3 regions of the Sporomusa intestinalis genome follow, and region 2 is predicted to be linked to each of the others. Evidence: riboswitches for the same ligand, from Rfam matches in the RefSeq annotation. Region 2 holds a riboswitch; each other region holds the start of a gene.
The links. A riboswitch is a leader RNA that binds a small molecule or an ion and turns the genes downstream of it on or off. The one in region 2 is predicted to bind cobalamin.

Region 1 (10,955 bases), 150 kb from region 2:
GCTTTTCAGCGCCGCTACCAACGATTCCTGGGTAGCAAACGAATGAACCTCAACCTTAGGGATCGGGGCCTTTCCCCGAAAATAAGCGGGAAAGGCCTCATAATAAGACACCCGTGCCGTTTCGTCATAGCGCACAAAGCGATAGGGGCCGCAGCCAATAACAGCATCCTGGCCTTGGTATTGTGCCGGGTTTTCTACTCTTTCCCAGATATGCTTCGGGTACACTTGGAAAAATGCAGCATATTCCCGTAAAAAGCCATAGGCAATTGGCCGGTTTAGCACAATACGGACCCTGTTGCCAGTCAACAGTTCGACAGATTCAATATATCTGCTGCTGAGCGTATTTTTTTTCTTTAAAAACGCAAAGGTAAACAATAAATCCTCACCGGTAACCGGCAAACCGTCATGCCACTTTGCATTCGTTGGGTAAGTAAAAATAATTTCTTTATTGTCTTTGACTTCCCATTTGCGCATAAAATCCGGCTGCAACGCAAAGTTTTCATCCAAATTCACGAACAGGGCTTGTACAAAGGCATTATATCCCATGCGCCCAAAGGCACCCTCCTGTGAATTTATACTAAATACATCCTGGGGCATCGTTGTCCCAATCCGCAGAACGTCCCTGGTTTCCTGTTTATGTTTCTGATGTAACTGACCAGGCAAGACAACAAATAGAATCAGCAGCAACAATCCGGCAAATATTTTTTTCATCAGCATGATCCTTTTACCGCGCTGGTTGGGGGAAGCACAAGCACCAAAGGGGAGAGAGCGGTTGGCAACTGAGCACCGGCGCAATCGCCAACCAAAATCAGGCTATCCCAACGCAAAAATTCCGTTTTCATCCCGTTTCTCTCCTACTGCCTGCATAAAGAAATTACAGTTACGTTATCAGAATTTGCATTCCATACCGAGCATATAGCTGCGTCCCGGTGACGGCATATACACCCTGTTATCAGCCAATACGGCACTGTATAAGGTGATCGGCATATAATAGAGATCAAACAGATTATTGACTTTTAAAAATACGGTTGTATCCTTGTTCACACGATAATTTGTGCTTGCATTCCAGAGCCAATAGCTTTCTTCGGGAATAAATTTTACATTGTTTGTTTGAAACGTGCTTGTCGGCACAACCTCAAACCGGCCCACACCCTGAATGCCGATATCGTATTTATCCCGTTTGTACGTCATGCTGATATTTGCCTGCCGTTTGGCATAGCGGACAATGGTGCTTTCCTCCTCCGGATTCATTTTGGCAAAGCCGACGCTGCCATAGAGATTGCGAGCCAATTGCGTATTGTAGCTGATTTCAAAGCCTGTCGTGCTAATAGTCCCGGGAATGTTCCAATAGTAGGAAGGATTTGACGTTGACCCCTGTGAGTAGGCGGCGATGGCATCTGTCTGGCTTCTTTTGTATATATCAGCCTGCAGATTTGATTTTTTATTGATTTGCCAATTCATGCCGATTTCATCGGTGCGGCCGCTTGTCGGCTTTAAATTGGGATTGCCATAATACCCGCCGCCATTTTGCACATTGCCGAAGATCTCCGTCACCGTCGGTGTCTGATAAAAGCCGTTGGAGGCGAGATATAGATTTACGCTGTCATCGGCCGCATAGCCCAGATTATAGCTGGCAATCGTTTTGGCATCAAAATCACTTGGTTGCGTGTGCCGCACGCCGGCCGTAAATTTTAATTTGTCAGCCAGCTGCAGCTCATCCTGCAAATAGATGGCCTTTTCCGCCAGCACCGCAGTACCGGCGTCGTACCGCGTGTACTCCAGGCCCGCCGCCAGGCGGTTGCTGTCATTAAGCTGCTTATAGTAACGGTCACTTATATTCCAGGCGCTATAATTAACAATTTCATTAGTGGTTGCATACTTATAGCCCTGTCCGGGATCATTGGCATTGTTCCAGCCGGAAATATAGCTGCCTGTGCGCCAACTGTCCACCCTGCCGTGATAGGCGGCAAACTGGTTGCTTTCCGTCTGGTCGTCATTACGATAATCAATAATATAAGTCAAGGCAGTTAAATTAAGATGGCCGTTCCAGGGAAAAACAGCATCGCCGTAAATCCTGGCATACTCCATATCCTGCCGGTGACGCTGGTACTTTATCAGGATATCGGTATTGTCGTTCGCTTTATAACCGTATTTCAACTCGATATCGTTGGCATCCAGGTCCCGGGGATTGGCGTTGCCATTCCCGTCAGTAAAATCACCGCTGTTTTTCTTTTGCCAGTGGACAGACCAGTAGCTTCTCTGGCCGTCTGTTCCTTGTGTCCCCAGATTATAAACCTGATAGCCGTTATCGCCGGTAGTGTATTTCAGCGTGGACTCTGCCGCCGGCGCTGTGATTTTTCCCGGCCGTTTGGTAATGATATTAATGACCCCGCCGACCGCATCAGCGCCGTACAGTACGGAAGCCGAGCCACGCAACACCTCTATCCGTTCGATATCAGTCATATTATAATTGACTGCATTGGCCTTATAAGAGGTCCCGATATTTTGACGAACTCCGTCTACAAGCACAACCACCTTATTGGAGCCCCGCAATGCCGGCGCCGTCTCGCCCGATATCTCATAGCCGATGCCATCGCCATACAGCGGTGTATTAAAGCCCGGTACGTGTTCCATAATTTCGTACAAGCTTTTATAATGATTTCTTTCAATTTCCTCGCCGGTAATAACTACCATGCCGGCATTGCTTTTTGCCAGCTCCACCGGCGTTCCCGTTGCGGTAACAACCACTTGCTCCAGGGTAAACTCCGCTGCCGGCGCTGCATAGCCACCGGCCGACAAGGCCAGTGCCACTAAGCCGGTCAATACAACAAGCCGTTTTTTCCTTAACTGTAAATACATCCTTCTGCGCCTCCTGCCACCTCTAAAATGAATATTCAACACCTAATAGGAAATTACGCCCTTTGGCACTGACATCAGCCATCACCCCGGTTGTAGAATTATACCAGCTGACAGGCATGTAGTATTCATTAAACAAGTTGTTGACCTTTGCGAATACCTTCGTATCTTGGCTGGCCTGATAATTGGCACTTAGATTCCAAACCCAGAAAGTCTCTTCCGGTAAAAATTTTACACCGGCGGGAATAGATGACGGCCGGCAAATATCATAACGTCCGATCCCTTTCAGGCCAACGTCGTATCTGGCTTGTCTGTAGGCAACCCCTAGTGTGACAATATCAGCCGGAGTCGAAACAACAATGGGATTATGTCCGGACCACATTCTGAAATAACCCAAATCAACAGACAGATTTTTGTCAAATTTCTTCGCCATATTGAATTCAAAGCCATTATAAATATTTTCGTTCGCAGTATTAATATATTGTCTCATGCCATCGGCAACATTTTTATAGGTAAAGCCATTGGTTTCATTACGCCGGAACACATCAACAGTAATTTGCGTGTTCTTATCAACAGTAAAGTTAAAACCAATTTCATTCGTTTTGCCGGAAGCCGGCTTTAAATCATAATTAGGAATATACAAGTAATTTCCAAAAACTTGTCCTTCCGAGGGCGGGACATAGAAGTCCGCCGAGTTGGCAAATAAATTCAAGCGGCTGTTGACCTTATAGCCTAGATTAAAGCTTTTGGACGTATTATACTCATACTCTTTCGGCATTGTCCGGCGTACACCGGCCGTAAATTTTAATTTTTTATTGATCTGGAATTCGTCCTGCAAATAAACAGCGCTTTCACTCAGGCGGCTGGAGCCAACTGCTTTATAGGTGCTGTAGTCATAGCCTGTGCTGATGCGGTGCCTTGCATCAAGCTGCCGAAAATAACGGTTGCTGACCGCCACTTTTGTTACATCCGTATCATCGGTCTGGGATTTGCCGCCCGGCAACAGGCCGTCACAATGGCGCTCACTGTCCATGCGGCCACGGATGATGGAAAACTGGTTGCCTTCCGTCAATTCTTTGTTTTTATAATCAACAATCATCGTTAGGGCGCTAAGATCATGGAACCCGTACAGCGGTGCATCGTAATCGCCATAACCTTCCGTATAATTGATATCATGGCTGTTTGCATAATACTTAAAAATCACATCGGTAAATTCGTTTACACTATAGCCGTATTTGAAATTAATGTCCTGTACGTCTAAATCTGTGGCATGACTTTTACCGTGACCGTCTTTATAATTACCCTGATTTTTTTTCGCGGCACTGATATACCAGAAACTGTTCCCTTCCGCGCCCTGATTGCTGACGCGAAACGCGTGGTAGCCATAACTGCCGGCTGTATAACTAGCTGTCGTCTCCGGCTTTGTCTGCTGGCGGGTGGTAATAATGTTAATAACGCCGCCAACGGCGTTAGCACCGTAAATCGTGGAAGCAGAACCCTTATACACTTCAATCCTTTCGATATCTTTCATGTCAAATTCCGAAGCACCGCCGCGAAAGGCCGGATTCATCCCCTGATTTACCCCGTCAATTAACACAATGGCGGCAGCGCCACGAATCGTCGGTGCCGAATAACCCGACAGTTCATAGCCAACACCCGTACCATACATGCGGGTATTCACACCTGGGACATTTTCCAGGACATCATAAATTGTCCGGTAATGATTTTTTTCGATATCCTGTTTTGTTATTACCGTAATATCCGAATAGTTATCGGCAGCACTTACCGGCGTTGCCGTTGCGGTAACCACTATGCCAGCTAAATGAAAGGTTTCGGCAGCCTCCTGGGCGGCTTCGGCATTTGTGCTGCTTACTGCATTGCAAGTGAGTAGTGAAAGTAAAATCATTTTCCTAAGGCTATATTTATAACGCACTAAACACACCCCTTAAAATTGCCCAATTCACTTATGACTTTTTTGCAATCAATAATCTGGCCACAATTATTAACAGAAAATAAGCATACTTCCGCTTTTGAAGACAGCGGAAGTATGCTTATTCAATAAGTTAGCGCTAATAGCTCAACGCTAAGCAATATTCTTATTTATGCATTACTCGCCTTGTCGATCGCAGGCAAAAGTAATCAGGAGCAGGCAGTTCTTCTGACTTAAGTTCATCGCCTTTTTTCGCCTTCCCAGATAAGATCCAGTGACATATTGAAAAAAGACTCCCTATTACAGCAGCGGGACTGTATCGGATTTACACCGATTTCTCTATTAAGCCTGTACGGCACCTATTCCCCACAAGTATTAAATTAGACTAATATTTCGACCCCGGGTCTAATTATTATTCTATAACTCTCTATTTACTATTGTCAAGGTTATTTTTTACTTTTGTTGTATAAAATGCCATCAATAAAGAAACGCAGCATACGGACTACCCGAAACTCATATAAGCTTTTCCGTTCAAATAATAACTCAGCGCTTTGCTCGCTGTAGAATTTGCCGCTGCTAATCATTTGCCGGTAATAACCACGGATAAAATGCATTTGTACTTCAAAAATATAAAAAATTTCATTTCGGTTAAAATCATTAACTTTGCCTAATACTTTACTATGCAGTCCGTCATATAACATAGTCAAACGCTGCTTTTCTTCGATAACCTCGTGTTTTTCGCACTCGCTGTTAATTATGTCTTCATATTCCAGCAATTTTATCAGCAAGTAGTGTTCCTTAATAAATTTATCGGTCATTTTTATGGCAAAACCTTTAAACTCTTCCCCGCTCATAGGCGCTACCTGCTCAAGTTCACTGATAAAATCCGCTACTAATTCCACATGCAAGTCATGTAAAATCTTCAAATATACAGAAGCTTTCGATGTAAAATAATAAAAAATCATTGATTTTGCCATTTTTGCAGCTTTCGCTATATCTTCGACGCGCACTTCATCGTAATGATTACTTTTTATCAAATCCCTAGCGGCTGCAAGAATTTGTTCCCGCTTTAAGGCCCGTTTAGTATTAGCCATATCCTTGACCTCGTCATTTGTATAAATTATAGTATGTATCCTGCCTGCTTAAGCCGGCCGCATGACAAACCAGCCTCGGCCGCCATCGCGTTATTAGGCTGTATGCAGGCATATACTCTATTACCCTTCCTCTCCCAAGGCAGCCTCGGCCGCTTGCTGGAGATCACGCACAAGATCCCGGTAATCTTCGAGTCCGGCGTGGAAGCGTAAAATATACCCCTCCGGCAGGGGCGTGACTTCGCGGTTGGCATGCACCGGCAATACCAGCGACAAATGCCCGCCCCAGCTCTCAGCAACCCAGAACAGGTTCAGGGCATCGACAAAAGCCTCGATGTGCTTTGCCGGCAGGTCCGGACGGAAAGCGACGCTGAACAGGCCATTGCCTTTACTGAAATAACGTGTAAACCGTTCGTGATAAGGTGAGGTCGCCAAAGTCGGCGAAAGGACGCCGGTGACAAAAGGCTGTTGCAAAAACCATTCGATCAGCCGCGCTGCGGTGTCGGCGTGTTGATTGAGACGTTCTTCGGTCGAATCAATTCTGTGATACAGCCGCGAGCAAGTCGTTGGTGCGACCGCGCCATTACCGGTTGCGCGCAATTCGTCGGCGATGCGCTGCAGATCTTGCGGATGCTTGGCGATCACCATGCCCGACGGCGTATCGCCATACCCGCCTTCGTATTTTGTCGTCGCTTGCACAACGATATCTATGCCGTGTTCAAGCGGTCGAAAACGGACGTGGCTTGCCCAGGTGTTGTCCATAATAGTACGTAATTTGGCATGTTGGGCTATCGCTATTATGCCATCAAGGTCGGGGATTTCAAAAGTACCGCTGCCCGGGGCCTCGATATAGACAATCAATTCGTCGCGTAATGAATACTCGCTGCGCGCTTTTACCAGGAGCGAGTGAAATTCCTCTGCCCCAACCCCTGCGGGATAACGGATTTGTTTTATGCGACGCCGGTTCAAAAACCGGAGCATTGGTCCATATACATTATCAGGAATAAGAACCGCTTGCGGGGAAAAGGCATCTATAGTGGTTGCAATCGCAGATAAGCCCGACGGACAGATGACGGCGCCGTGGCCTTTATGCAGGGCCGCCATTTTTCTGCACACAGCGTCGGCTTCCGGTGTCAGTGGCACGCCATATTCCGCACCGCCATAAGGTGCTCGGCCGCATTTGTCTGCTGCCCGATAGGTCCCAAGCTTGGGAAACAAAACTGAACTTTGCCCCCAGGAACCGGTTTGCGAAAAGCGGCCGGCATCGCCAAGGCCGGCCGGATTGGGATGCCCGCAAACCGCGTAGGGATCGGAAACAGGCTCATGTAAACGTCGTGTTGCCGGCGAACAGAGCGCGAGAAACGCGCGTCTGGCCTCGCATTTGATTAAAATTTCCGGTATTTTACCCGCCACAGAATTCTCCTCCAAATTTTATCGTATAGATTCTTAGTTCTTTAATGAACAAACATAGTCCTTTTTTTACAGAAGGCTACCTTTCAAAAAAAAGGACTGGGCTCCTGATTGGGAGCCCAGCTAATGGTTTACTCTCGTTGACGGCGCGGCCGGAACAGTTGGCACCTAATAGCAAAAATAATTTCGCCCGCCGGCGTAGCCGCCCGTTAATTCGGCTTGATCTGCAGTTCAGAATAACCCTCGAACTGGGTCAAAATTCCGGCCAGCGCCTTCTCAACATTCGCCAGGGTTACAGCCGCCGGGTTATGCCGGTTCGTTAAATGCAGCTCAAAACCAAAAATTTGTTTATCATTCGCTGCATAAGCGCGGTTGTTGCCAACGTTAATAAGTGATATCACCTTGTTTTGAAACAAGCGATGGGCAATCTCCTTATACAAGTCCATATTATTGCTTACAGGCTCTGGGGTTACAATTTCAATAGAAAAAATCCGGGACGTTTCATCGCAGGCAATACACATTGCTAACACTTCCTCATCTCACTTGCTGAAAACACAGGCCGTACTCACGTTTCCGCCATCATATTGTAACATAATCGAGAATCATTTTCAATCATTACAATGTTTATCACACTCTGTTGCCAAGACCAAACTTTAGCCGCTTTGTTTAAGCAGCCCGGGCCAGCAACAGCCCCACCGCATAAGGTGGAACAGCGGCCGGCTCCCAGGCAAAATTCCAACCGCCGCTAATTTATGGTATGATATAGACAGTACTCTTTACGGGCTTTTTTCGGAGTTGTTCATGCTAATATAAATACAATATTGGAACTAGGAAGGGATTAAGATGAAGATCGGTTTTTTTGATTCTGGTATTGGCGGCTTAACCGTCCTTGGCCACGCTTTAAAAATACTGCCGTTTGCCGATTACATTTACTATGCGGATATTGAGCATATACCGTATGGGGAAAAGACCAAAAGCGAAGTGAGACACTACGTCCAAAAGGCTATGGATTATATGGCCGAGATCAAAGTAGATGCTGTGGTGATTGCTTGTAATACGGCAACAAGTGTTGCCGGCATGAAGCTGCGCAAAAATTATAGTTTCCCGATCATTGGCATGGAGCCGGCTGTAAAACCGGCAGTTGCGTATTGTAAAGAAAAAAACAAAAAAATATTGGTATTGGCAACCAGCCTTACGTTGCGGGAGGAAAAATTTCATCAATTAATTCAGAGGCTTGATGCGGCCGCAATGGTTGACACACTGGCGTTAGGCGGCCTGGTAAAGTTTGCGGAACAGTTTGAGTTTGACACTGCCGGTGTAAATCAGTATTTGCAAAAGGAATTTGCTCCATTAAAGCTGCCTGATTATGGCGCCGTTGTTCTTGGCTGCACCCATTTCCCCTTATTCGGGAAGGTTTTACAGCAATGGTTTGCCAAGGAAACCGTTTTTTTCGACGGCGGCCTTGGCACCATACATCATTTGGCAGATATAGTAAAGCAAAGAGGCGTAGCCCCTAGTATTGATGATAAAATTAAATTTGTCATTACAGATGGCAAACTCCCGCCCAATGATGTTGATTATAAAAAAATACTGCAAACTTATTTGCATAACATATAAACACAGTCTCTTTATATCTTTTTAACAAACTCTGATTTCAGCTTCATAGCGCCAAAACCATCAATGTGGCAGTCAATATTGTGATCGCCCTCAACCAAGCGTATATTCTTAACCTTCGTCCCCATTTTTATGGCCGAAGAACTTCCTTTTACCTTAAGATCTTTGATTACACTTACCGCGTCACCATCCTGCAACACATTCCCATTTGCATCTTTGACAACGGTTCCCTGGCTTGTGCCGGCTTCTGCTCCTGCCGCCCACTCATGACTGCATTCCGGACATACCAATAGGATTCCATCTTCATACGTGTATTCTGAATTGCATTTTGGACAATTTGGCAATTGGTTCATGTTATATTGCTCCATTCTTTATTGGTTTTATCATCAAAAAGCGGCTTTTTCCGCTATGAGTCCTCTTTACTTCCTATTCATGGCAATATTTTTTCTTATCATGCTCATTTATTTTACGAATTACCCGGCAGGGATTTCCCGCTGCAATTACGCCGGCCGGGATAAAACACATAGCCCTGCTACCGGGCCTCCCAGCTTGACGAATGCAGCGCAAAAGCAAGCGCATCCGCCACCGCAGCGGGCAACATGGAGCCGTGAGTTTTGTCAGCCTGCTCCCGAAAACTTACCTGCAGGCCGGCTAGTCCCCCTAAGTCGGCGGCGATCTCCCTGCCTGTTAGCCCGGAGCGAAACCTCGTTAGCGAGGCGGCGTCAGCTTTAGAGAGCCCTGCCCGCAGGGCTTGTTGGCCGGCAGTCTCTACCAACAGGCGTACAGACGCTTTGCCGTTCCTTGCCTGTTCGCCAGCCACGAAGCCGGCGTGCTCCGCTAAAATCGAACCGCCATTCCACCATATTGACGGATCGGCGGCCACATAAGACTGGAACGACGTAGGCGAGGTATAGAGGATATGCAGGACGAGCAAGCCAGCCAGGGAATGCCCGAATAGGGTCTGCCGGCTGCGGTCGACCGGCGCCATCCTCTCAATCACTGGCTTTAGCTCTGTTTCGATGGCAGCAAAAAATGTGTCACGGCCACCTGTTGCGAAGGCCCCTAAGCCTATGGCCTCAATCGGAATGAGATCCGGCGAGGTCGGCGGTGTGAGATCAAAGTAACGCCGGCCGACATCGATACCGGCATCAATCGGATAACCTATGCCAACCGTTACAACAGGCGAGAAACCGGCAGCCTTCTGGGCAGCCTGCAGCAGCGGAAAAGTCAGGTTTCCGTCAAGCAGGTAGATCACCGGATAACCCTTGGCAGGCACGGGGCCAACCGGCACTGAAACGAAAATCCGATACCTGCCGCCATGTTTTTGGAAATAAAGATCAAAGGTCTTAAGCTGGTATTCAGTCCGTCCGGCCCCTGCAGAACCGGCAATATCTGCCGCTAAACCAGCCGGGGCCGCAGGGGTTGTGGCCTGATTATAGGCCCCTGTTTCCCGGTTGCAGGCGCTTGCCCACATAATTACAAGCAAAACAGCTAAAACCAGGCTTTTCCACTTGCGAATTTTATACCGGAATTTCATCGTTAAAAGGCTCCTTTACCCTAGCCGCAGGCGGCACCTATTACATTGTAATTGGCTTTTTATAAAAGTGATTGTTTTATTGATTTCGGGCATTTTCTCTAGCGCATCCGTTTTATTTTTATGCCTGTAATAACTGAATAACTTAGCCCCATCCAGTTTTTCGCTTGAGAATAGTGCAACATTTAATTTGTCTAGCATCCAATGATAGCGCGGGAAAATATGAAAGTGGCAATGACTTGTTTCCTCTCCCAAGTTCAGTATATACACCTTTTCAACCTCCGGCAGCTTCTGCAGAATACACATTATGGTTTTTGTCCCTCTGGCCATTGCCACCAGCTCTGTATCGGTTAACTCCTGATAATCAGGGACATGCCTGAGCGGGGAAATAATTATATACCCTGGTATATTGACATCAAGACAATGATGTACAATAATGCTGTCACTCTTGTAAAGCAGCCCTCCGGGTGGAATCCTTGTTCCTTCGATAATCCGGCAAGTTATGCACATAACCTTTGCT
Region 2 (10,955 bases):
ATTTAACCAGCAGCACCGGCGCTGTGTTAGGATTACCGATAGCGTAATAAAAATTTTAAAGCGATACCACTGGCCCGGCAATGTGCGGGAATTCGCCAACATGCTGGAACGGGCAGTACTACTCGCCACCGGAGATCTTATTGAAGAAAGCTGCATCCGCGAATCGTTATTAAATAGCACCAGTGTAACAGTAGCTGAATCAGAAGTACTGGCTACTGATAGCCTGCCAAATGTGGAACAGCAAATGATTAACAGAATTTTGGCAGAAGAAGGGTATAATTATACCAGAGCAGCCCAGCGCTTAGGAATTAACCGCACTACTTTGTGGCGTAAACTCCAAAAACTGGATTAAAGAGCCTGTCGCATTGCAAAATGCAACAGGCTCTTTGCTGCATTCTGCAGCAATTATGAGGAGCCATGCCCGAGTTTACTGGGTTTTCCGGTTGGAACAGAACTTGCAATACTTTATAGGAAAATATTATTATTGGGCGTTAAGGAATCAAGTGACTCACTACCAAGGGGGAATATTTACAAAAATTCAATTAAAAGGTGGGAAGGCAATAGCCGGCAAGATGAAAAACCATCAATTTAGCGTTAAGGATATATTGCTGCACATTGGACTCGTTGGCCTGCTGCTTTGCGGCACAGCGTATATTTATGGCGGCTTTGTTCCGGTTGCAGGACTAATTATGGGACTGCTTACAGGTGTTGTATACTTCTTTCACTTATATTATCAAATTGAACGACTGATCATTCTGCCGAAAGAAAAAGCACCCTCCTACATACGCTGGGGCTGGATGGCACGGTTTGGGTTATTAATTGTTGTACTTGTTTTCTTGGGATATCGCTTAAATATTGGCTACTCTGCTTTTATAACAGGCTTTTTCACAATGCCCGCTATCCTATTTTTAAATGCCATAGGCTTAATTGGGCAACAAATAGCAGAGTCTCGTAAAAATCATAAAAAAGCAGGGGGTAGCAAACCATGGGGCATGGTGGGACGGAAATCGGGGGACATAAGCTGGTAAGTTTTGCAGGAACGGTGTTTCATTTGGATACTTTGTATATGACTTGGCTTACTATGGCAATTATTATTGTTGGCACAATGATAGCATGTAGAGGGCGGACAGTGGTGCCACGCGGCTGGCGAAACTTTGTGGAATTAATTATTGAAGAGTTACTGACCCAGATTGAGGCTACAATGGGGTCAAAGGGCAAAAAATTCGCTCCGTTCATCATGACCTTATTCTTATTTTTACTTGTTTCTAACTGGCTAGGCTTGGTGCCTGGATTCACATCACCCACAAATGATATAAACACAACGTTTGGCTTAGCGTTAGCAGTTCTCATTCTGGTACACGCTTTAGGTATAAAAAACCAGGGCTTGCTGTCTTATTTAAAACACTTCTTCCAACCGCATGTGCTGTTTTTCCCTATTAATGTTGTGGAAGAATTGGCCAAACCGGTTACATTATCATTTCGTCTTTTCGGCAACATCCTGGCTGGCGAAATATTAATAATTATTCTGGGTATTTTAGTTCCTTACGTAGTACCGACCTTGTGGTTAGCTTTCAGTGTGTTTGTTGGTATTATTCAGGCATTAATTTTTACTATGCTCTCAATGTCTTATCTGGCTAGTGCACTACAAGACCCTCACCATCATGACTAGTACCTCATCTTTCTTAAAATCGAGGGAATAGTTTGCGCAAATTTTTTCGCAATGCAAGGCGGAGGACGCTAACTGATTCAGTAAGATCTGCTTTCATAAGGCCGGTAGGTGATGGGTCTCTTATTACTTGCGCGGGCCGCGCATATCGGACATATGCAAGGCGACGACAACGAAGCAGTGCGGGAAAAGATGCGCAAAATATCCTTGGTTTTAAAGGAGATGAGGTACTAGTACCTTGGCCATTAGAAATTTATCAAAAATATGCGGATATGAAAGGAGGGAAGAACCTTGGAACAGGCTATCATCATTTCTGCCTCAGTCATTGCCGCTGCAATAGTGGTTGGCTTGGCAGCATTCGGTGCCGCAACCGGTGACGGACAGGTAACCGCAAAAGCTGTTGAGAGCATTGCTCGCCAGCCTGAAGCGAAAAACTCTATTCTTGTTTCCATGTTAATATCGGTAGGCTTAATTGAATCAATTCCAATTATCGCTGCGGTTATTGCGATTGTTCTTATTTTTACAAACCCATTTGTGAAGTGAGCAGAAAGGGTTCTGTTTTTATCAGCAAAGGTGTCCACTGGCCTCAATCCTAGGAAACTGGGGTGGAGGTCAGCTTTTTTAATCGCCCTGTAATGGGACTTCCTGCCTCACAAACCCTATACAACACAAAAAACCCGCCAATTTCACGGGTAAAATATCAGCTGCAGCAAGAACTTCGCAAGCCTCTGTGGCGGGAGCGTGTAGGAATCGAACCCACCTTGGACGGGTTAGCGCCCAACGAACAGTTTTGAAGACTGCAGGAGCCACCAGGCCCCGTCCACCCCCATCTAGCTAACGTATATAATATATCACGGACTGTGCAATTATTCAAGGTAGAGAGACTCTTACGGCAATAGGGGGCTTTTTTCTACTAGCAGCAAACATTTCTTGTGGTTTTCAGAAATTCTGCTTGACACAGGTATATCCAATTTGGTATAGTGACTACAATAAGAAATTAACTTAGGCAATGGAGCCTTCGCGACTATAGCGAAGGCTCTTTCTGTCTAATTACCTGGTTTTCCGGACAATGGCGTCCTAAAGGTCTCTGAACCTATAGGGCGCTTTCTGTTTGGCCATGGGGGGGGGATGCATTTTCCAGATAACGGCTGTTACCTCAGAAAATCTAATTAAAAGGAAGGGATTACCTATGAAAAAATTGTGTACCATTTTTTCTACGTGTCTACTGTTAATGTTCATCCTGGTACCAGTAGTTTTTGCCGCCGACGCGCCCGCTGAGTCGGCAATTGATACCGGCGACACTGCTTTTGTTCTCATATGCGCTGCTCTTGTTATGCTTATGACTCCTGGTTTAGCACTATTTTATGGTGGTATGGTCAGAACAAAAAATGCACTTAGCACTATCATGCAAAGCTTCTTTATACTCGGCCTTATAACTGTGCAATGGGTTCTTTTTGGTTATTCGCTGGCCTTTGGCCCTGACATTAACCATTTCATCGGCTCGTTAGACTGGGTCGGTCTTAGCGGGGTTGGCCTGGACCCGAATCCTGATTATTCTGAAACAATTCCCCATCAGGCGTTCATGATTTTTCAGGGAATGTTTGCCGTTCTTACTGTAGCTCTTATTACCGGCGCGTTTGCTGAACGTATGCGGTTTCCTGCTTTTGTTGTATTTGCTTTGGCCTGGGCAACATTTGTATATGACCCGGTCGCTCACTGGGTATGGGGCGGCGGCTGGATCGGCGAATTAGGGGTCCTTGACTTCGCTGGTGGTACTGTCGTTCATATTATTTCCGGGGTTTCCGGTTTGGTCATTGCTTTGATGATTGGTAAACGCAAAGGCTATGGTACTGACGTTATATTGCCCCATCATCTGCCAATGACCGTTCTTGGTGCCGCCCTGCTCTGGTTTGGCTGGTTTGGCTTCAATGCCGGCAGCGCCCTCTCCGCCAACGGCCTTGCGGCCGGTGCTTTTGCAGTAACCCAAATTGCGGCTGCTGCCGCCACCGTCTCCTGGGTGCTTACTGAATGGGTACAGCATGGCAAACCTACCATCCTTGGTGCGGTTTCCGGTTGTATTGCCGGTCTTGTTGCCATAACCCCGGCTGCCGGTTTTGTCAGCCCTATACCCGCATTAATTATCGGTCTTGGCGCAGGTATTATTTGCTTCCTGGCAGTAGCTGTGGTGAAAGCGAAACTGGGCTATGACGATGCTCTCGATGTCTTCGGCATACATGGTATTGGCGGTACCTGGGGGGCAATCGCAACTGGTTTATTTGCCTCTACCGCAGTTAATCCGGGCGGCGCTGACGGGCTGTTCTACGGCAACGCCGGCCAGCTCACAACCCAGCTTATCGGTGTTGTTGCCAGCTGGGTTGTGGCTGCAGTGATGACCTTCATCATCCTGAAAGTTATTGGCCTCTTCATGCAAATCCGTGCTACCGCCGACCAGGAAATTCAGGGCCTTGATATCACTGATCATGGCGAACGCGGTTATGCCTATCAGGACTTTATGACTGGTTCACCTATCGGGTTTAGCTCAGCCAGCCAGGATACGGCTGCTAAAAAAACAACTTCAGTGTAGCCTTAGTTGATAAAGGAGGAAACGGCATGAAACCAATAACCAAAATTGAGATTATTACCCGCCCGGAAAAATTGGAAGAGCTTAAGACAGCTATGAATAAAATTGCGGTTACCGGCATGACAGTTACTCAGGTATATGGCTGCGGCCTGACCAAAGGACATACGGAAGTCTATCGCGGTAAAGAATATAGTATTAATCTCGTGCCTAAGGTTAAGGTCGAAATTGTTGTTTGTGAAGTACCGGTGGAAAAAGTGCTGGAGGCTGCCAAGCAGGCTTGTCAAACCGGTAAAATCGGCGATGGCAAAATTTTTGTTTACCCAATCGCCAATGCGGTCCGTATCCGTACCGGTGAAGAAGGCGACATCGCCATTGTCGACCCGGCTGATATGCCAAAATAAGTTAGCGGTCTATTAAAAATCTCAGGAATACAGCTCGCGCTGTATCCCTGAGATTTTTATTGCTTTATGCTATGTCCGCCTGACAGGAAATAGTTGCCAAAGCCTGCGGAATGACTTACACTATATTTAATAAGATTACCGGGTTAGGAGGAAGCTGAATGCGACCAATAACAAAAATTGAAATTATAACCCGTCCGGAAAAGCTGGAAGAACTAAAAACAGCCATGAACAATATCGGCGTTACCGGTATGACAGTTACTCAGGTATATGGCTGCGGCCTGACCAAAGGACATACGGAAGTCTATCGCGGCCAGGAATACAATATTAATTTGGTCCCCAAGGTTAAGGTTGAAATTGTTGTCTGCGAAGTACCGGTGGAGCAGGTGCTGGAAGCTGCGAAAACAGCATGCCGCACAGGTAAAATCGGCGACGGCAAAATTTTTGTTTATCCTATTGCCAATGCGATCCGCATCCGGACCGGTGAAGAAGGCGATATCGCCATCATTGATCCTGCAGATACAGCTAAATAAGCTACGAATGAAACTGCCTCAGAGCTTTTGCTCTGAGGCAGTTTCATTCGTAACACTTCTTTTCTGCTGTACACTCGCTGCACTTTCCGTCACAATAAGCCCGCAGTAACTTATGGCAGCGGGGGCAGCGTATGTCCTCCTGCCCACACACGGTTTTACATTGCCGGCAAATTTGCTGCTGTGTTTGTTGCATTGCCTACCCCTCTTTCAGGTAACTTCGAATAAAAGTGCGATCACTGGTCTGTACAAATCTGGTAAACCGGCTGGATAATATTTTTTAGTAATGAATTATACTCAGAACACCTCCGGATAAATCAATGTTGCCAGTTGTTCAACCCCCTCAGCCAAACGGAAGGTCGGGCTTGAGACCAGTTTCTCTTCTATAATATAGACCTGACCCTGCCGCACTGCCTTGATTTTGTCAAAACCCGGGCGCTGCTTGATTGCGTCAACAGTAATCCCGGGATTCATTGGACCCCGCTGCGCCAGAAAGATGTCGATTGCATCGGCCTTCATCAGCAGGCGCTCACTGCCATAAGCAGCAATGCTGCCGGCAGTTTTTATTGCCTCCGCATCGGCAGCTACATTGATGGCGCCAGCCAGATTAAGGACGATCCCGGGCGTGCTTGCCGGCGTAATTGTCCGGTACTCAGTAGCGGTTGACTCAAAGTAGACCTGCTTTTTAACAGGCGCCTTAGCTGTACGGTCTGCAATCTCTGCAAGTTTGTTATGAAAAGCAGCCAGACGGTCAGCAGCCTGCTGCTCCCGGCCTGTCAATACAGCCAGTTTATGAATATAGCTGTCAAAATCCTCGAATTTCTCAGGATACAGACAAACAATGGTAATATTCGCCTGCTCTAAGGTTTTAATAAAATCCGGATAACTTTGTTTGATAAACGGTCTGATAATAACGAGGTCAGGCTGTGCAGCCAGGACTTTCTCCGGATCGGCGCGATAGTCAAATACCGGCTTATTTTGAGCAGCGGGATCAGACTCGGCCGTACTGACACCAATAATCTCCGGCCCCAGACCAAGGGCCAGCAGGTTTTCCGTATGGGCTGAATACAAAGAAATAATACGCTTTGCCGGCTGTTTAAGAACGATCTTTTGGTTTAAATCGTCAACAATACTTATGCTGCCTTCATCCGGTGCAGCCGGCTGTTTAGGGGAGCCACAGCCAAGTAAGGACAACAGCAGGATAACAATGCCAATAACACGTAAAAATTTAGTTTTCATTGCTTTTTTCACCCCTTCAGCAAAGTTCGTCCCCTTACAGGTCGGAAAGTACGGCCAGACCGGTCTCGCCTGCACGTACTACCTTAATATTAAATACATCCCGGATAAGTGCAGGGGTAAGTACGGCTGACGCCGGCCCCTGCTCAACCAGCCGGCCAGCCTTAAGAACAACAGCGTCTGAACAAAAGACGCTGGCAAGATTAAGATCATGGATAATGGCCACCACTGTTAATCCCTGCTCTGCACACAGCTCCTTGAGCAGGTTGAGACAGGTAATGCTGTAAAAAATATCCATATTGGAAAAAGACTCGTCTAAAAACAGAATTTCCGGCTGTTGCGCCAGGGCTTTGGCAAATAATACCCGTTGGCGTTCGCCGCCACTCAGCTCTGTAATAAGCCGTCCCGCAAAATCAAGCGTATTAGTAATCCGCATGACATTCTCAATAATCCTTAAATCTCCGTCATTCAGCCCTTGAAGCCTGGCCTTAAACGGAGTACGGCCCATGCCGACAATATCCAGACAGGTATAGGGGAATCTAATCTCCATATTTTGCGGTACAATCGCAATATAGCGGGCCAATTCCTCAATCCGATAGGCAGTGATATCCCGGTCTTTAATTGTTATATTGCCGGCAACGGCCTTCATCTGACCTGTCATAACATTGAGCAACGTCGTTTTACCCGAGCCATTAGGGCCTACGATACCGGTAAAACTACCTTGGCAGATACTCAGGCTGATATCACGCAGCACCGGTTTATCAGCATAATTAAATTGTATGTTTTCTACTTTAATCATCATAAACGCCCCTACCCAAGCGTCTTGTTGCGCAGCCTGAATATATATACAAAAAATGGCCCGCCTAACAGTGTTGTCAAGACACCGACAGGGATTTCAATATTGCCGACTGACCGGCCAAACGTATCAGCTGTCAGGAGCAGCAAACCACCAGTCAGGCCGCATAGCGGAATTAAGGCCTTATTATCGGAACCAGTGACCATTCTGACCATATGGGGCACAATCAGGCCGACAAAACCAATAATACCGCCAATAGCGACACATACCGCCGTAATAAGCGCGCCGGCCCCCAACAGGATTGTCCGCAAACGCGACGCATTAACCCCAAGGCTGCGGGCCTCACGGTCACCCAGTGACAAAATATTGAGATCGCCGGCATGATAATAGCACAAAAAACAAGCGGCCAGAATCAATGGCCAGGCATACACCACATGGTCCCAGCTTTTAGCCGCTAAGCTGCCAATCAGCCAGGCAACGATAGCAGATACCTGTTCACCGGCCAGACTTTTTACCATACTGATTGCTGCCGACAGGATGCTGCTGACAATAATCCCGGCAATAATCAGGTTTGCCGACGATACATACCCCTTTACCCGCGCCATTGACATAACAATCAACAGGGTAAGAACGGCGCCGCCAAAAGCAAACAGTGTTACCGGCAGGCCTCCCTGGGCAAATATATTGAGATAGATCGCAACACTGGCGCCAAAAGCAGCGCCTGTTGATACCCCCATGGTATAGGAATCAGCCAGTGGATTCATCAACAACGCCTGAAAAACCACACCTGCCACAGCCAGGCCGCCGCCAACGGCAATAGCGGCCAGAATCCGCGGCAGGCGTATATCCCAGATGATTGCCGTCTGGGCAGCGTTAATGGAACTATAGGCTTCCTGGCTGCCAGTCAGCTTGCCATAGATAACGGCAGCCGCATCAGCCATGCTGATATCCGCCCGGCCGAACCCAACCGCCGCTAAAGCAAACAACACGGTTGCCGCCAGGAGGACCAAGCCGGCAATACGGGCCTTAGCCTGTTTGCGCCGCAGGAGGGCCGCTAACGAACTGCTGTTCATGCCAATGCGTGTTTACTCACTTTAGAGCGTTTAGTAAGAATGGTCGACAAATAGTTAACTTTCTTGCTGCCAGCCGTTATCAGATCATGAATTATTTCTTCACCCTCCAAACCACATTTGGAGACCATAACAGCGTTTTCAACCATACCGTGTTTATGCAGTTTTTCGACAATTTCAGTATAATTTTTGTATACTTTCATAAGCACAACATTATCAGATACCGCCAGTACCTGCTCCAGACGCTTTTCATCAATCGTGGCAGGTACGATACTGAGTATATCGCCGCCTTCAGCCAGCGGCACCCCTAAGCGGTTGCCAATCGCCGAAAACGAATTAACGCCGGGAATATTAACAATTTCATGGCCTGAATCTTCCAGCAGCCGATACACATACATATAAGTGCTATAAAGCATAGGGTCGCCCAGGGTCAGGAACGCAACTTTCTTGCCAGCATCCAGTAAGCCAAGGATTATGCTTTTATTGCTCACCCAGGCCTCAGACAGGGCTTGGGCGTTATAGTTCATGGGAAATACGAGCTCCAAAACCTCACTGCCTTCCTGAATATACGGACGGGCAATCGACATTGCCGTACTTTCGTCTTTTTTCTCCGTCCGGGGAGCAATGACTACATCTGCCGACTTAATGGCATTAATAGCTTTCAAAGTTAGTAATTCAGGATCGCCCGGTCCTACACCGACGCCGTAAAAAATTCCTGCCATAATCTAAACAACTCCTTAAAAAATAAAATCTCTGTCACGCGCACGGGCGTGGCAGAGATTATTTGCCGTATTGACGCAAATCCCCTCCCCATCGCGCGTGGGTGAAAACGGTGATTGTCAAACAGGCAGTTCTTCTGACTTAGGCTCATCGCCGGACTACGCCTTCCCAAAATAGGTTACTATTTCAGTGGCTCATTTGCAGTTGGCTCACCATTACAGCGGCGGGACCGTGCCGGATTCGCACCGGCTTCCCTTTTAAGCCCGATCGGGCGCCTGTTCCATATAGAATTACTTAAATTGTATGATTAACAGTACGAAAAGTCAAGATAATTTATGTCTACGCTATGTAACCGCAGATAGTTACTAATTTATAAAGTAACGGTACCAGGTATTCAACCGTCAGGATCGCAACATTATTTTTGCAATAACTTCATTTACTTTGTTTTATTTGTTATAATTAACAAATAAAACAAAATATGTAAAAGAGAGAAAAAAATGATAAAATATCTTGTGCTCTTATTGCTGTTTGCAATACTTATGTACTTTTTAAGCCCTTATCTCGTCCCGGTTAATAATGTCTGAATAGCAAACCCCGGCACTTCAAGCAGCAAAAGTGCCGGGGCCCGGTCTTACCTGATTATATCTACCCCCATATAGGGACGCAAAACCTCCGGCACAATAACTGAACCGTCTTCCTGCTGGTAGTTTTCCAAAACAGCGGCAACCGCCCGGCCAATTGCCACCCCTGATCCGTTCAGGGTATGGACAAACTCTGGTTTGGCCTTGGGTTCTCGGCGGAATTTTATCTCTGCCCGCCGGGCCTGGAAATCTTCAAAGTTGGAACAGGATGAAATCTCGCGATAGGTGTTGAAGCTAGGCAGCCACACCTCGAGATCGTAGGTCTTGGCCGATGAGAATCCCATGTCGCCTGAACACAATAACATGGTTCTGTGCGGCAAGCCTAACAGCTGCAATACTTTTTCCGCATTAAGAGTCAGCTGTTCCAGTTCATTGTAAGATTCTTCCGGCAGACTGAATTTAACCAGCTCTACTTTGTTAAACTGGTGCTGACGAATAAGCCCCCGGGTGTCCCGGCCGGCAGCACCGGCCTCGGCCCGGAAACATGCGCTGTAGGCTGTATAATAAAGCGGCAGCTCCTTGGCATCCAGAATTTCCTGGCGATGCAGGTTGGTGATCGGCACTTCTGCCGTGGGAATAAGATAATAGTCAAGGCCTTCCAGCTTAAACATATCCTGGGCAAACTTAGGCAGCTGGCCTGTGCCAATCATGCTGGCTTCATTAACTATAAAGGGTGGAAAGAACTCGGTATAGCCATGTTTTTGGGTATGAAGGTCGAGCATAAAGTTAATTAATGAACGTTCCAGCCGGGAACCCAGCCCTTTATAAAAAGTAAACCTGGCACCAGTTACTTTGCCGCCCCGCTCAAAGTCAAGAATACCCAATTTTTCACCAAGCTCCCAATGGGCAAGCGGTGTAAAAGTAAAATCACGCGGTGTACCAAAGCGGCGAATTTCTTTATTATCCTGTTCATTTTTACCTATAGGCACCGATACATGAGGCACATTGGGAATGCCCATGATAATAGCGGCCAATGCTGACTCCGCTTCTTTGACCTTGGCATCAATGGCGCTAATGCAATCGCCCACCTCACGCATCTCTAGAATCATATCATCGGCATTTTCCCCATTTTTTTTCTTTTTGCTGATGGCCTGAGACACAATATTCCGCTTGTTTTTAAGTGTTTCCACTTCGGCCAATAATTCCCGCCGTTCTTTTTCCCGGTTAATAAACACATTCAGGCTCATGGCTGCGCCCCGGTTAGCCAGCGCCTGTTCAATTACCCCGGAGTTATCCCGTACGAATTTGATATCTAACATGGTTATCTTCCTCCTTAACATAAGATAAGACTTGGCTTGTGCCAAGTTCTTTAGGACG
Region 3 (10,955 bases), 2.6 Mb from region 2:
GGCTAACCATTTAGGCAAAGTATACCACCTCTAACAGTATTGCATTCTACATAATGGAGAAAAATCCTTTATTTTGCCAAAGAAAAACGCTCCCCTTATGAGAGCGCTTGACGCTGACTAATGAAAACAATCATTGTGAAAAACCGTGCCCGGCTGAATATCGTGTCGAAGGTAATCCTGCGGATCAGTTGATAATATGCGTACAACCCGGTAGCCATCCCCAGCCGTCTTTTCCACCATCATTCTGGTGCCGGCCAATTCAACCTCTTCCAAAACAGGACTATAGTCCTGGGCAAACAGCACTTCATCAGGCATAATAGTCCAAAGCACCATTACTGCTTCAACCCCTTAGTCTGACCTTTGGCGCGGATGATTTCCTGCAGTTTATTCATCGCCGAGGCGACACCGCCGATTTCGTCAATAAGGCCATACCGCACTGCATCCCGGCCTACGACCGAGGTACCGATGTCCCGTGACAATTCACCGGTTTTAAACAGCAGTTCCTTCCATTTTTTCTCAGATATATTTGAATGGGAGGTAACAAAGTTATTTACCCGTTCCTGCATCTTTTCCAGATAATCAAAAGAACTCTGCGCCCCAATAACCAGACCGGTCAGGCGGATCGGATGGATTGTCATTGTGGCGCTTTCCACAATAAACGAATGGGTAGCCGAAACGGCCACAGGCACGCCAATACTATGACCGCCACCCAGGACAATGGAAACAGAGGGTTTAGACATACTGGCGATCATTTCAGCAATGGCCAGGCCGGCTTCGACATCGCCGCCAACCGTATTTAAAAGCAGCATAAGTCCCTCAATCTCCGGACTTTGCTCTATAGCTACCAATTGCGGCATAATATGTTCGTACTTGGTCGTTTTTGAATTAGGCGGCAACACCATATGACCTTCAATCTGACCAATAATTGTCATAACATGAACATTAGATTTGGCCACCGGAATCTCAGTGCTGCCCAATTCCTGAATGTTCCCGGCCGCCGTCCCCTTTTTGGCTGAAACCGAGCGGTGTTTTTTCGGTGTTTCTGCCGGCATCACCGGTTCCTGGGGGGTTTCCGGATTAGTTCCAGGAGGTGCTATAACAGGGTTATCATTATTTAACATAATTTCCCTCCAACTAGTATTATCATTACTAGTATGGACCTGGATTCGAGTTTCATACCGGAAACTTCCTTCTTCTTCACGCTCCTGTCAGCCGGCAATTTTTGTCTATTTTTTCAGCCGTTCCCGGACCGCTCCGGCAGCGTTTATTTATCCAGCTGTTTTTCAAACTGTCTGGCATAGGCTATGTTGTTTTCCACCCGCACCACCCTATACCATTTGCCATTATCCACGACCAGCTCATCCCCTATATTCACGGTTACGACTGACACATACATCAAGGTATTGCCTGTCGCCTCATCCTGAATGATGTAATATTCATAAGCCGGCTTTGCAGGCATCTGTTCAGACTTTTTGAACGGTCCGGGAAGATATTGGGGAGCGTAATACCAAAGTCCTGAAACAAGTATCATTACAGCAAGTATTCCAACTCCAAGCAGGATTATTTTATTCTTACTATGGGATTTCACAGCCTTGTTTTCCACTCCTTGTTTAATGCCAGTTTATCTTTTTTATAGTAGCTTATCCGCAATATTAATTTATAAACTGTAATGCTGGCCGCTATCATTACGCCGGCCAATAATTCGCTTGGAGGACTCACCAGTACGGCCCAAAGCCGGGATCACTTCCCGGCTTTGGTGTTCTTATACTTACGCGTCCCTGGCCAAACCAGGCAGTTTAATTTTTATTGTAATATTCTCTGCGCACAAAGGCAAAACATTGATCCAACAGCATACCCAGGCGCTTATTTATTTCCGTTATGTCTTTTTTCTCCTTGTCCAACAGATCATATTCCAGGCTCAGTTCCCGGATTTTATCACATAAAGCATCATATTCCTGTCTTTTTTTTACTGTCAGTCTCTTTTTCCTTTTAAGCATCCCTCAATAGCTCCTCTAGTCGTAATATCCAAAGGCTCGCCTTGTTTGACGAAGCCTTATCGGCTTATCAGATGATCTTTTCAGTCCTGATCCGGTTGCAAGACCGGTAGGCTCTGGCTTACGGTCAAGGTCAAGCTATATGGCAAAACTGTTTTTGCTGTTGAGCGAACTTTTCCATAAATCAGGTATTTGTTAACAGGATTAAGTAAAGACGTAGAGAAGATATGTCGTATATATATTAAAACAGCGGCAAAACCATTATCTTTTTCACCATATAATACCATTTATTTCACAAGCAATGCAACAATATTATATTATTTGTGAAGTGCAATGGCATTTCCATCCCCAGTATAATGAACGCAGGAGGTGGATAAGTATTGCGGAAACCGAAAAGGTATGTAGAAAAATATAGAGAAATCGGTAGAAAGGTAGCTTTTTATCGGAATATACGCGGATTAAGCCAAGAAGCATTAGCTGAAAAAATTGAAGTCAGTGCAAGCCATATATCTAAAATTGAAGCTCCCCAGGCTAATTCCGCGTTTTCTATAGATATGTTATTTCTAATCGCGGAAGGGTTAGAAATCGATGTGGCGGCTTTCTTTAATCCCATTGAAATAAGTAGTCCCTATATAAAAAAATAGTACGTAAGGAACCGGCCGGCTTGGTCGGTTTTCGTTTTGCAACCTCATTTCCTAGGCCGCTACAACTTTTCTTTGGCATTGGCAGGCAATGTATCAGGAAATAGTCCTAAAATCATATCAGTGGATACATTAAGAGCGTTTGCTAACCTTTTTACCACTACCTGGCCAGGATTTTTTTTTGCGCCACGCTCAAGTTCGGAAATATATCCCTGCGTTAAGCCTGCTGCCTTCGCCAGTTTTTGCTGCGACATATTTTTCATAGTCCGCAATTTTTCCAGCGTCATTTTCTCATCCTCCTTTTTAGTACATCTTATGCTTAACATTCTAATTCTATAGAATTAATCAGTCAATACTATGATATTATTTTTCCGATAGTGATATATGCTATTATTACTATAGAATTATTTTTAGAATTATTTTTAAGGTGGTTAAAAATGGATATCACAAAACGCATTATTGAACTACGTGAATTAAAAGGGTATAGTACGAATAAACTCGCGGCTATAGCAGGACTGTCACAGGGTTTTGTAAGGCAGATTGAGTTAGGTGAAAAACAGCCTACCGTTGATTCTATGAGTAAAATATGTGCTGGCTTAGGAATAAGTTTAAGTGAATTCTTTTCTGATGATGATACGGAAATACCAATAGATATCAAGCAATTAGTAACCATTGCTAAAACTCTCACTCCCGGCCAGAGAGAGGCTTTGCAATTGTTTCTGGAGCGAATGAAAAATGATATCCAGTAATTTTTTCTACCTTCCCGTTTCCGAGGGAATAATAAGTAAAAAATAGGTTCAGGCTGCATAACCGGCTTTATAGAGTCGGTTTTTTAGGTTTATAAGCCGGAACATTAAAAGGTACACCGCAGGTTGATGGCCGGTGTACCTTTTTTAGTCTACCAGCAGTTAAAAAATAATTTCTGTGGACATAAGAACGACGATACCCTAAAGGGTATCGTCCCAAAGGACTTGGCCCAAGCCAAGTCTTTTCTTATCCTGATAGACAGTCATGTCGTTATAACGGCACCATCAAAGAATATAAAATGCTATTTTTCAGGATAGAAAGGTTAACTTTCCGGTTTTATGATAGTATTTCTCATATGGAAAAAATACCAGGTTGTGACGCTATTTTCATCCAGCCTGTGCCCGTTAGGGCCTGATCGTTTCTTTAGGTTCGCAAATTAAGTTTCAGGCGATTTTGCCGTTTTCGATCAGCCTAAAGATTTTGCCGGCAATAGCAGCATCATCCCGTGGTTCAGCCAATAGCGGCTCAATCTGCCGCCACACCCCGTCCGGGTTGATTGCCAGCGCCCTGGTGTTCAGCCACTGCCCGTCGGCAGCGATTGTTCCTTTTAATTTACCCTGCAGCGAGAGCCGTTCTTCATATTCCTGTTTGAGTGCGGCCGCTACCCGCGTTTTATCAACATAGGTCAGATCATCTGATTTGAATACAGCCAGCATACCGGCCCGGATAACGGCATCGCCCTCGCTTTTATTGATCATGCCCTTTTCAATGGCCGTATAGAGCAAGCTGTTGTACTCAGCAAAATAACGGAAGTCGTCCCGGTACAGCGCCGCTTCCACGCTGAACAGCATGTAGTCATAACCGGTAAGCGGCCTGGCCGGTGTCTGGTCGTCACCCCAGTAGAGCTGCGAATTTTTTACGAACAGCTTTTCCGGGTTGAACTTGGCGGCATCGGCCTTAATCACGGCAAAATAGCCGTTCTGGAGCGATACGCCGCCCAGGCTGTCTGTTCCGGCGTATTCATTGTGAAACACCAGACGGATGTCTTTATCCCCGCCGGCTAAGAGGTCCTGCAGCGCGCTGACCGCACTGTCGACCACTTTGAGAGTGGTTGACAGCTGGCCGATGGTCAGCAGGCTGGAAATGCTATTGGCAAGACTTAAAAAAGACTGAAAATAGTCTTTGTTGACATAGGCCAGTAAGGCGGCACTAATCGACACCCGGCCGCCGCGATAAGGCACCAGGTTGGTCAGGGAGTAATTCAGCTCCACGCCATGTCCCAGCGAGCTTTCATCCAGGTTAAGCGCCAGCGGACCGGCCACGCTGGGCAGCTGCTGGGCCGCATTGGCGCCGAATTGCAAACCGACCACAGAGGAAACCACTGGCACAACCTTGCGAAACAGCTTCCGGTCATCCTTAAGGAACATTTCCGCCAGGCGCAGGCGAAAATAGTGTTGTCCCTCCTGGAACACAATCCTTTCCACATCCGCTGTTACCGGTGTAAAGACATAATGCTTGGCTTCTTTCACAAACAACCGGGAAAACCAGTCGATCAGACTCATGCTGTTCCTCTCCTTTTTGCCTCATGGCAATGTTTTTCAACGAGAACGTCCTCATCAGAAAAACTTGGCTTGAGTCAAGCCCTTTAGGACGCCACCCATTAGGGTCTAGTCGTTCATATGCCCACAGAAAAATTTTTTAACTTCTGGCAGAATGACAAAAACACTCTCCTGCAAGGAAAGTGTTTGCGTGTTTACGCTGCCGTAATCCCCGCCCTGTCGCTCGCAGGTACAAATGGCGATTGCCGGGCAGGCAGTTCTCCTGACTCCGGTTCATCGCTCGCCTGCGCCTTCCCAAGCGATTGCTCAGTGGCACTTGCAGGCTTGCTCCCCGTTACAGTGGCGGGACCGTGCCGGTATTGCACCGGACTTCTCTATTAAGCCCCGAAGGGCACCTATCCCCACATTATGCTGTTAATGGTGTATATGGGATAAATTAGCACAAAAATTCTCTTGCCCTTAGTATAGATCAGGCCAAACACATTTGTAAATAGATGATTGAGGATTTATTGGTTACAGCCACCGTCAGGCGTATACTCTGACACATTTATTCGCTGTGTTTGTCTCACTGCCTGGCGGTAGCATATTTCTTTACCAAACATAATATGTAATAGATAACAAGCAGAGGGTGGGATTAGATTTATGCTATTCTGGTTGATTTTGGCAGCGATCATATTTTTTCTGTTATCCCATTTTTGGGTGCTGTTATTAGCCTTACTCTTTTTCTGGTTTATTTAGCCGCTGTTGTCGCCTTCTTAGAAGCTGGTACCAGGCCCCAACCTATAAGCCCTGCCGCAATTAGACTAACTAACTGCGGCAGGGCTTTTTTTATCCTGATAGACACTCATGCCATTACGCTGGCACCAGCAAAGAATGAAAAATGTATTTTTCAGGATAGAAAGGTTAGTTTTCCCTGGATAAGGGCAACCCGGCTTCCGCTTTCGCCCCAGCTCGGCCCAAGCCGTGTTTTCTTTGACTGAAGCGGCAAGCAGCTTTTCAGACTTCCATAATGATAGGCAGAATCATGGGTCGCCGGCGGGTGCGTTCATATAAATATTTGCCCAGGGTATCGCGAACATTAGACTTAATTGTGGCCCATTCGGTAATATTATTGAGTTCGCATTTATCCAGGGCCTGTTTAACCCGCTCCTTGGCATCCTCCATCAGCTGCTCGGATTCACGGACATAGACAAAACCGCGGGATACAATGTCCGGGCCGGCAGCTACCTGACCGCGCTGCTTATCCATAGTGACAACAATGATAAGTATCCCGTCCTGCGACAGTTGGCGGCGGTCCCGGAGGACGATATTCCCCACATCGCCGACCCCCAGGCCGTCCACCAGGACATTGCCTGAGGTTACCTTGCCGGTTATAGCGCCCTTGTCCGCGGTAAATTCCAGGACCTGGCCGTTTTCGGCAACAAAAATATTTTCCTTGGCCATGCCTAAAGACTGGGCCAGTTTAGAATGCTTAATCAGATGCCGGTATTCGCCATGTACGGGGATAAAGAATTTCGGCCGCAGCAGATTATGCATCAGCTTAAGCTCCTCCTGGCTGGCATGGCCGGATACGTGGATGCCTGAGGTGGATTCATAAACAACCTCGGCGCCCTGGCGGAATAAATAATCAATCGTCCGTGACACCAGCTTCTCGTTGCCCGGTATTGGCGTAGCCGAGATAATTACAGTATCACCGGGAATAATTTCAACTTTCTTATGATCCGACATGGCCATCCGGGTGAGGGCCGACATGGGTTCCCCTTGACTGCCTGTTGTTAAAATAACGATGCTGGATGAGGGATAGTTGTTAATTTCGTCAATATCAATAATAACGCCCTCGGGAACATTTAAATAACCAAGTTCTAAGGCGATCGTAACAACGTTCACCATACTCCGGCCCAGGATGGCCACCCGGCGCCGGTACTTGCAGGCTGTGTCAATAGCCTGTTGAATCCGGTGAATATTGGATGAAAAAGAGGCAATAATAATTCGTTCCCGCGCATTGCGAAAGGCATCATCAAAGGTAACGCCCACTGATTTCTCACTTGGCGTATAGCCGGGCCGCTCGGCGTTCGTACTGTCTGCCAGCAGCACCAGCACCCCCTGGTCGCCTAATTCGGCAAATTTGTGAAAATCAGTGACTTTACCGTCAACCGGTGTTTGATCAAGTTTAAAATCTCCCGTATGGACTATGACACCTACAGGCGTTTTAATGGATAAAGCTACCGCATCGGCGATGCTATGGCTTACCCGGATAAAGCCAATGGAAAAATGGCCGATTTGGATCTGGTCCCCGGATTTTACGGCATGCAGATTGCTGGCCGGAACATTGTTTTCCTTCAGGCGTCCCTCTAAAATCCCCAGGGTCAGGCGAGTTCCGTATACGGGAACACTCAGCTGTTTTAACACATACGGCAATGCCCCAATGTGGTCTTCATGCCCATGGGTTAAAACAATAGCCTTGACTAACTCACGGTTGTCCAACAGATAGCTGATGTCGGGAATGACCAGATCAATGCCCAGCATGTCATCTTCCGGAAACATTAACCCTGAATCAACTACAATGATTTCATCACCATAACGGATTACCGTCATATTCTTGCCAATTTCCCCCATCCCGCCCAGAGGGATAATCTGTACTTTGCCTGGTTGTCGCGCCAAAAAAACATACACCTCCAAAAATATTAATCAATCAAGTTGTAACTGCCCGTTCATTAAGCCCATCACTAGAAACCGGCCGTCCTGTCCACTTGTGAATAATTATAACCTATTTAGTATTCGCTGACAACAAGTGGTCTACTCGCTCTTAAATATTATATGCAAAACCTGCCTCTACATACAAAAAACCGGTAGCTTGCGCTACCGGTAACCGTTAACTAATTTAACACGCCTAATGATTGCATAATCTTTGTCAGCTGGGCCGTTTCACCGGCAGTGGGCGGTACTAACGGCAGTCTTACCGGGCCGGCCTTGATACCGATCAGGTTAACCGCCTCTTTAATCGGAATAGGATTGGTGGTGACAAATATCACCCGGAAGAAAGGCAGGAGTTCCAGATGCAGGTCCTTAGCCTTGACCATATCTCCGGCAAAAAAGGCGTTTACCATGGCCTGCATACGACTGCCGACAATATGGGCGGCCACACTGATAACCCCCTGCCCCCCCACAGCCAGCACCGGCAGGGTTAGAGCATCATCACCGCTGTATACGAAAAAGTCCTTAGGGGTAATACGGATAATTTCCGAAACCTGCTCCAAACTGCCGCTGGCTTCTTTAACGGCGGCAATATTCTCCAGCTCCGCCAGCCGGGCGATCGTGTCCGGCAGGATGTTAGAGCTTGTGCGCCCCGGCACATTATATACAATCAGCGGTAAGGCTGTAGACTCGGCAATCGCCCGGAAATGCTGAAACAACCCCTCCTGGGGCGGTTTGTTGTAATAGGGAGCAACGACCATAGCCCCATGGACGCCGGTTTGCTCGGCGATTTTGGTCAGTTCAACAGAGTCTCTAGTATCATTCGTACCGGTGCCGGCAATGACTGTGGCCCTGTCGCCCACAGCCTCAAGCACCGCCGTATAGAGTTTAACCTTCTCCTCTTTGGTCAGGGTTGCCGCTTCACCGGTGCTGCCGGTGACGACGAGACCGTCTGAACCATTGTTTACAAGGTATTGAGCCAATTTAACAGCTTCACCATAATTAACACTGCCATCATTGTTAAACGGGGTTACCATTGCAGTTAAAATCCGCCCGAAATGCCTCATCAAACTCTCTCCTTATTAATTTGATAAACCAAACTTCTCATGAAGTGATTTAACCGCTGCCCCAACATCGTTTTGCGGCACCAGCGCCGAGATGGAGGTATGAGAGTCTACTGTCTGAAGAATAGCGATTTTGTTATTTGTCAATGCTTCAATAAAACTTGCCATCACCCCGGGCACCTCACGCATGCCGCCGCCCACAACCGATACTTTGGCACAGTTCTCCAAAACTTCAATATGATAGCCTTGCTGCTCTAGTTGTTCTGCCGCCTTATCCATATGATCGGCATTAATGGTAAACATAATTTGGCCGGGATGGACGTTGATCAAATCAACACTGATATCACTGTCAGCAAGTGTTTTAAATACTTTATAACTGGTATCACCTGCCATTGTTTCCGCAAGCTGAACCTTTATCTGCACCAGATTGGTCAGATAGGTTACTCCTGTTGCCACCCGGTCGATCACAACCGCGTTACTCGCATCCTCTCTGGCAATATTGGTAATTAAGGTCCCCGGGGCATCAGAAAAGGTTGATTTCACCACAAGCGGAATATTCTTCTGCATAGCAATCTCCACCGCCCGGGGATGAATGACCTTGGCCCCCTGGTGAGCCAGCTGACACACCTCGGCGTAGCTTATGCATTCAAGAATCCTGGCATTATCAACAATTCTCGGATCAGCCGTCATAATGCCGTCAACATCTGTATATATTTCCACAAGCTCGGCGTTCAGCGCCGCCCCGAGAACGGAAGCGGTCGTGTCACTGCCCCCCCGCCCTAAAGTGGTAAATTCGCCTTCATTGGTCATGCCCTGGAAACCACAGACAACAGGCACTTTGCCCTGCCGCAGGAGGCAAATGATACGGGCCGGGTCACTTTTTAGAATCCTGGCATTATTAAAGTTTGCGTCAGTTACAATACCGGCATTCCCGCCTGTCAGCATCACGGCATCCATGCCGGCGGCCTGCAGGGTTCCAGCCATGACGACAGCTGAAATCATCTCCCCGCAGTACATAATCTGATCAAGCTCACGGGCCGCAATCTGTTTACAGGCTGATTGAGCAATGCCGATCAGGGTGTCTGTTGCATAGGGAGCGCCCTTGCGGCCCATGGCCGATACGACTACCACCGGGCTGAGGCCTTGCTCACGGGCCTGCTGTACTTTATGCAAAACCAGTTCCCGCACTTCGGGTGACGCAACCGATGTCCCCCCGAATTTCTGGACGATTATCCGCATTTTTTTACACCTCAAATTAAATTATGCTCAACCATGTACTCAGCAATCTGCACAGCGTTTAAGGCTGCCCCTTTCCGGATCTGATCGCCTACTACCCACATATTTAATCCGTGCGGCACAGTTTTGTCGGCCCGTATCCGGCCCACAAACACTTCATTTTTGTCAGAGGTGTATACAGGCATCGGATAGATCATTTCTGCCGGATCATCCTGGACTATCACCCCGGGGAAGCCGGCCAGCAATTCCTTGGCTTCCTTAGGCGACAGCGGTCCGTCAAGTTCGATGTTGACTGATTCCGAATGACTGCGGTATACCGGTACCCGTACGGTTGTCGCCGTGATGCCGATGGTATAGTCATTCAGGATTTTATGGGTTTCATGGACCATTTTCATCTCTTCCTTGGTGTAATCCCCGTCGACAAATACGTCAATCTGCGGCAGCAGGTTAAAGGCAATCTGGTAGTGCTTAGGCAGGCTGGCGCCTGGCAGGATATTGGCCGCAACTGCCCGGTTCTCCATAAGTGCGGTTACCTGATTTGTCAGTTCATCAATGGCTTCTTTGCCGGCCCCGGAAACGGCCTGGTAGGTTGAAACAACAATGCGCTTGATTTTAACAGCATTATAGATCGGCTTCAGCGCCATCACCATAATAATTGTGGAACAGTTCGGATTGGCAATAATTCCTTTGTGCTGCCTGATTGCCTCAGGATTGACCTCAGGCACTACCAGCGGGACATCCGGGTCCATCCGGAAGGCACTGGAGTTATCAATAACAACAGCCCCGTGCTTGACAGCCGCCGGCGCCAGGTCCTTGCTGGTCGAGCCGCCGGCAAACAAGGCAATCTGCACATCCTTGAAAGACTCGGGCTTAGCTGCTTCCACTATGTAGTCTTTGCCCATAAAAGGAATGACTTTGCCGGCAGAGCGCTCAGAGGCCAGCAGCTTTAATTCATTAAACGGAAAATTCCGCTCCTCGATCAGTTTCAGAAACTCCTGGCCAACAGCTCCTGTTGCTCCT

Region 1: linked by a shared signal. The riboswitch ahead of ACZ481_RS24355 (TonB-dependent receptor plug domain-containing protein) and the one ahead of cobI (precorrin-2 C(20)-methyltransferase) in region 2 are both predicted to bind cobalamin.
Region 3: linked by a shared signal. The riboswitch ahead of ACZ481_RS11705 (hypothetical protein) and the one ahead of cobI (precorrin-2 C(20)-methyltransferase) in region 2 are both predicted to bind cobalamin.

The regions. Positions count from the first base shown of each region.
Region 1 covers NZ_AP042390.1:5,246,500-5,257,454, forward strand. The annotation lists gene ACZ481_RS24345 (ABC transporter substrate-binding protein) at 1-711, opposite strand, end outside; gene ACZ481_RS24350 (TonB-dependent receptor plug domain-containing protein) at 889-2,859, opposite strand; gene ACZ481_RS24355 (TonB-dependent receptor plug domain-containing protein) at 2,882-4,789, opposite strand; cobalamin riboswitch at 4,988-5,164, opposite strand; gene ACZ481_RS24360 (TetR/AcrR family transcriptional regulator) at 5,233-5,880, opposite strand; gene ACZ481_RS24365 (trans-sulfuration enzyme family protein) at 6,001-7,290, opposite strand; gene ACZ481_RS24370 (hypothetical protein) at 7,497-7,808, opposite strand; gene murI (glutamate racemase) at 8,131-8,904, shown strand; gene ACZ481_RS24380 (zinc ribbon domain-containing protein YjdM) at 8,916-9,254, opposite strand; gene ACZ481_RS24385 (alpha/beta hydrolase) at 9,434-10,438, opposite strand; gene ACZ481_RS24390 (HIT family protein) at 10,454-10,955, opposite strand, start outside.
Region 2 covers NZ_AP042390.1:5,401,073-5,412,027, forward strand. The annotation lists gene ACZ481_RS25030 (sigma 54-interacting transcriptional regulator) at 1-352, shown strand, start outside; gene ACZ481_RS25035 (hypothetical protein) at 366-1,028, shown strand; gene atpB (F0F1 ATP synthase subunit A) at 986-1,669, shown strand; gene atpE (F0F1 ATP synthase subunit C) at 1,958-2,209, shown strand; tRNA gene ACZ481_RS25050 (tRNA-Sec) at 2,398-2,494, opposite strand; gene ACZ481_RS25055 (ammonium transporter) at 2,856-4,250, shown strand; gene ACZ481_RS25060 (P-II family nitrogen regulator) at 4,277-4,648, shown strand; gene ACZ481_RS25065 (P-II family nitrogen regulator) at 4,807-5,178, shown strand; gene ACZ481_RS25070 (ABC transporter substrate-binding protein) at 5,473-6,414, opposite strand; gene ACZ481_RS25075 (ABC transporter ATP-binding protein) at 6,449-7,213, opposite strand; gene ACZ481_RS25080 (FecCD family ABC transporter permease) at 7,222-8,280, opposite strand; gene cobI (precorrin-2 C(20)-methyltransferase) at 8,277-8,999, opposite strand; cobalamin riboswitch at 9,107-9,291, opposite strand; gene serS (serine--tRNA ligase) at 9,629-10,897, opposite strand.
Region 3 covers NZ_AP042390.1:2,500,524-2,511,478, reverse strand. The annotation lists gene ACZ481_RS11740 (YlzJ-like family protein) at 118-333, opposite strand; gene ACZ481_RS11735 (ClpP family protease) at 333-1,121, opposite strand; gene ACZ481_RS11730 (stage II sporulation protein P) at 1,265-1,603, opposite strand; gene ACZ481_RS11725 (hypothetical protein) at 1,797-1,997, opposite strand; gene ACZ481_RS11720 (helix-turn-helix domain-containing protein) at 2,375-2,638, shown strand; gene ACZ481_RS11715 (helix-turn-helix domain-containing protein) at 2,698-2,922, opposite strand; gene ACZ481_RS11710 (helix-turn-helix domain-containing protein) at 3,073-3,384, shown strand; gene ACZ481_RS11705 (hypothetical protein) at 3,826-4,944, opposite strand; cobalamin riboswitch at 5,177-5,356, opposite strand; gene ACZ481_RS11700 (ribonuclease J) at 5,938-7,557, opposite strand; gene dapA (4-hydroxy-tetrahydrodipicolinate synthase) at 7,818-8,702, opposite strand; gene dapG (aspartate kinase) at 8,718-9,938, opposite strand; gene ACZ481_RS11685 (aspartate-semialdehyde dehydrogenase) at 9,950-10,955, opposite strand, start outside.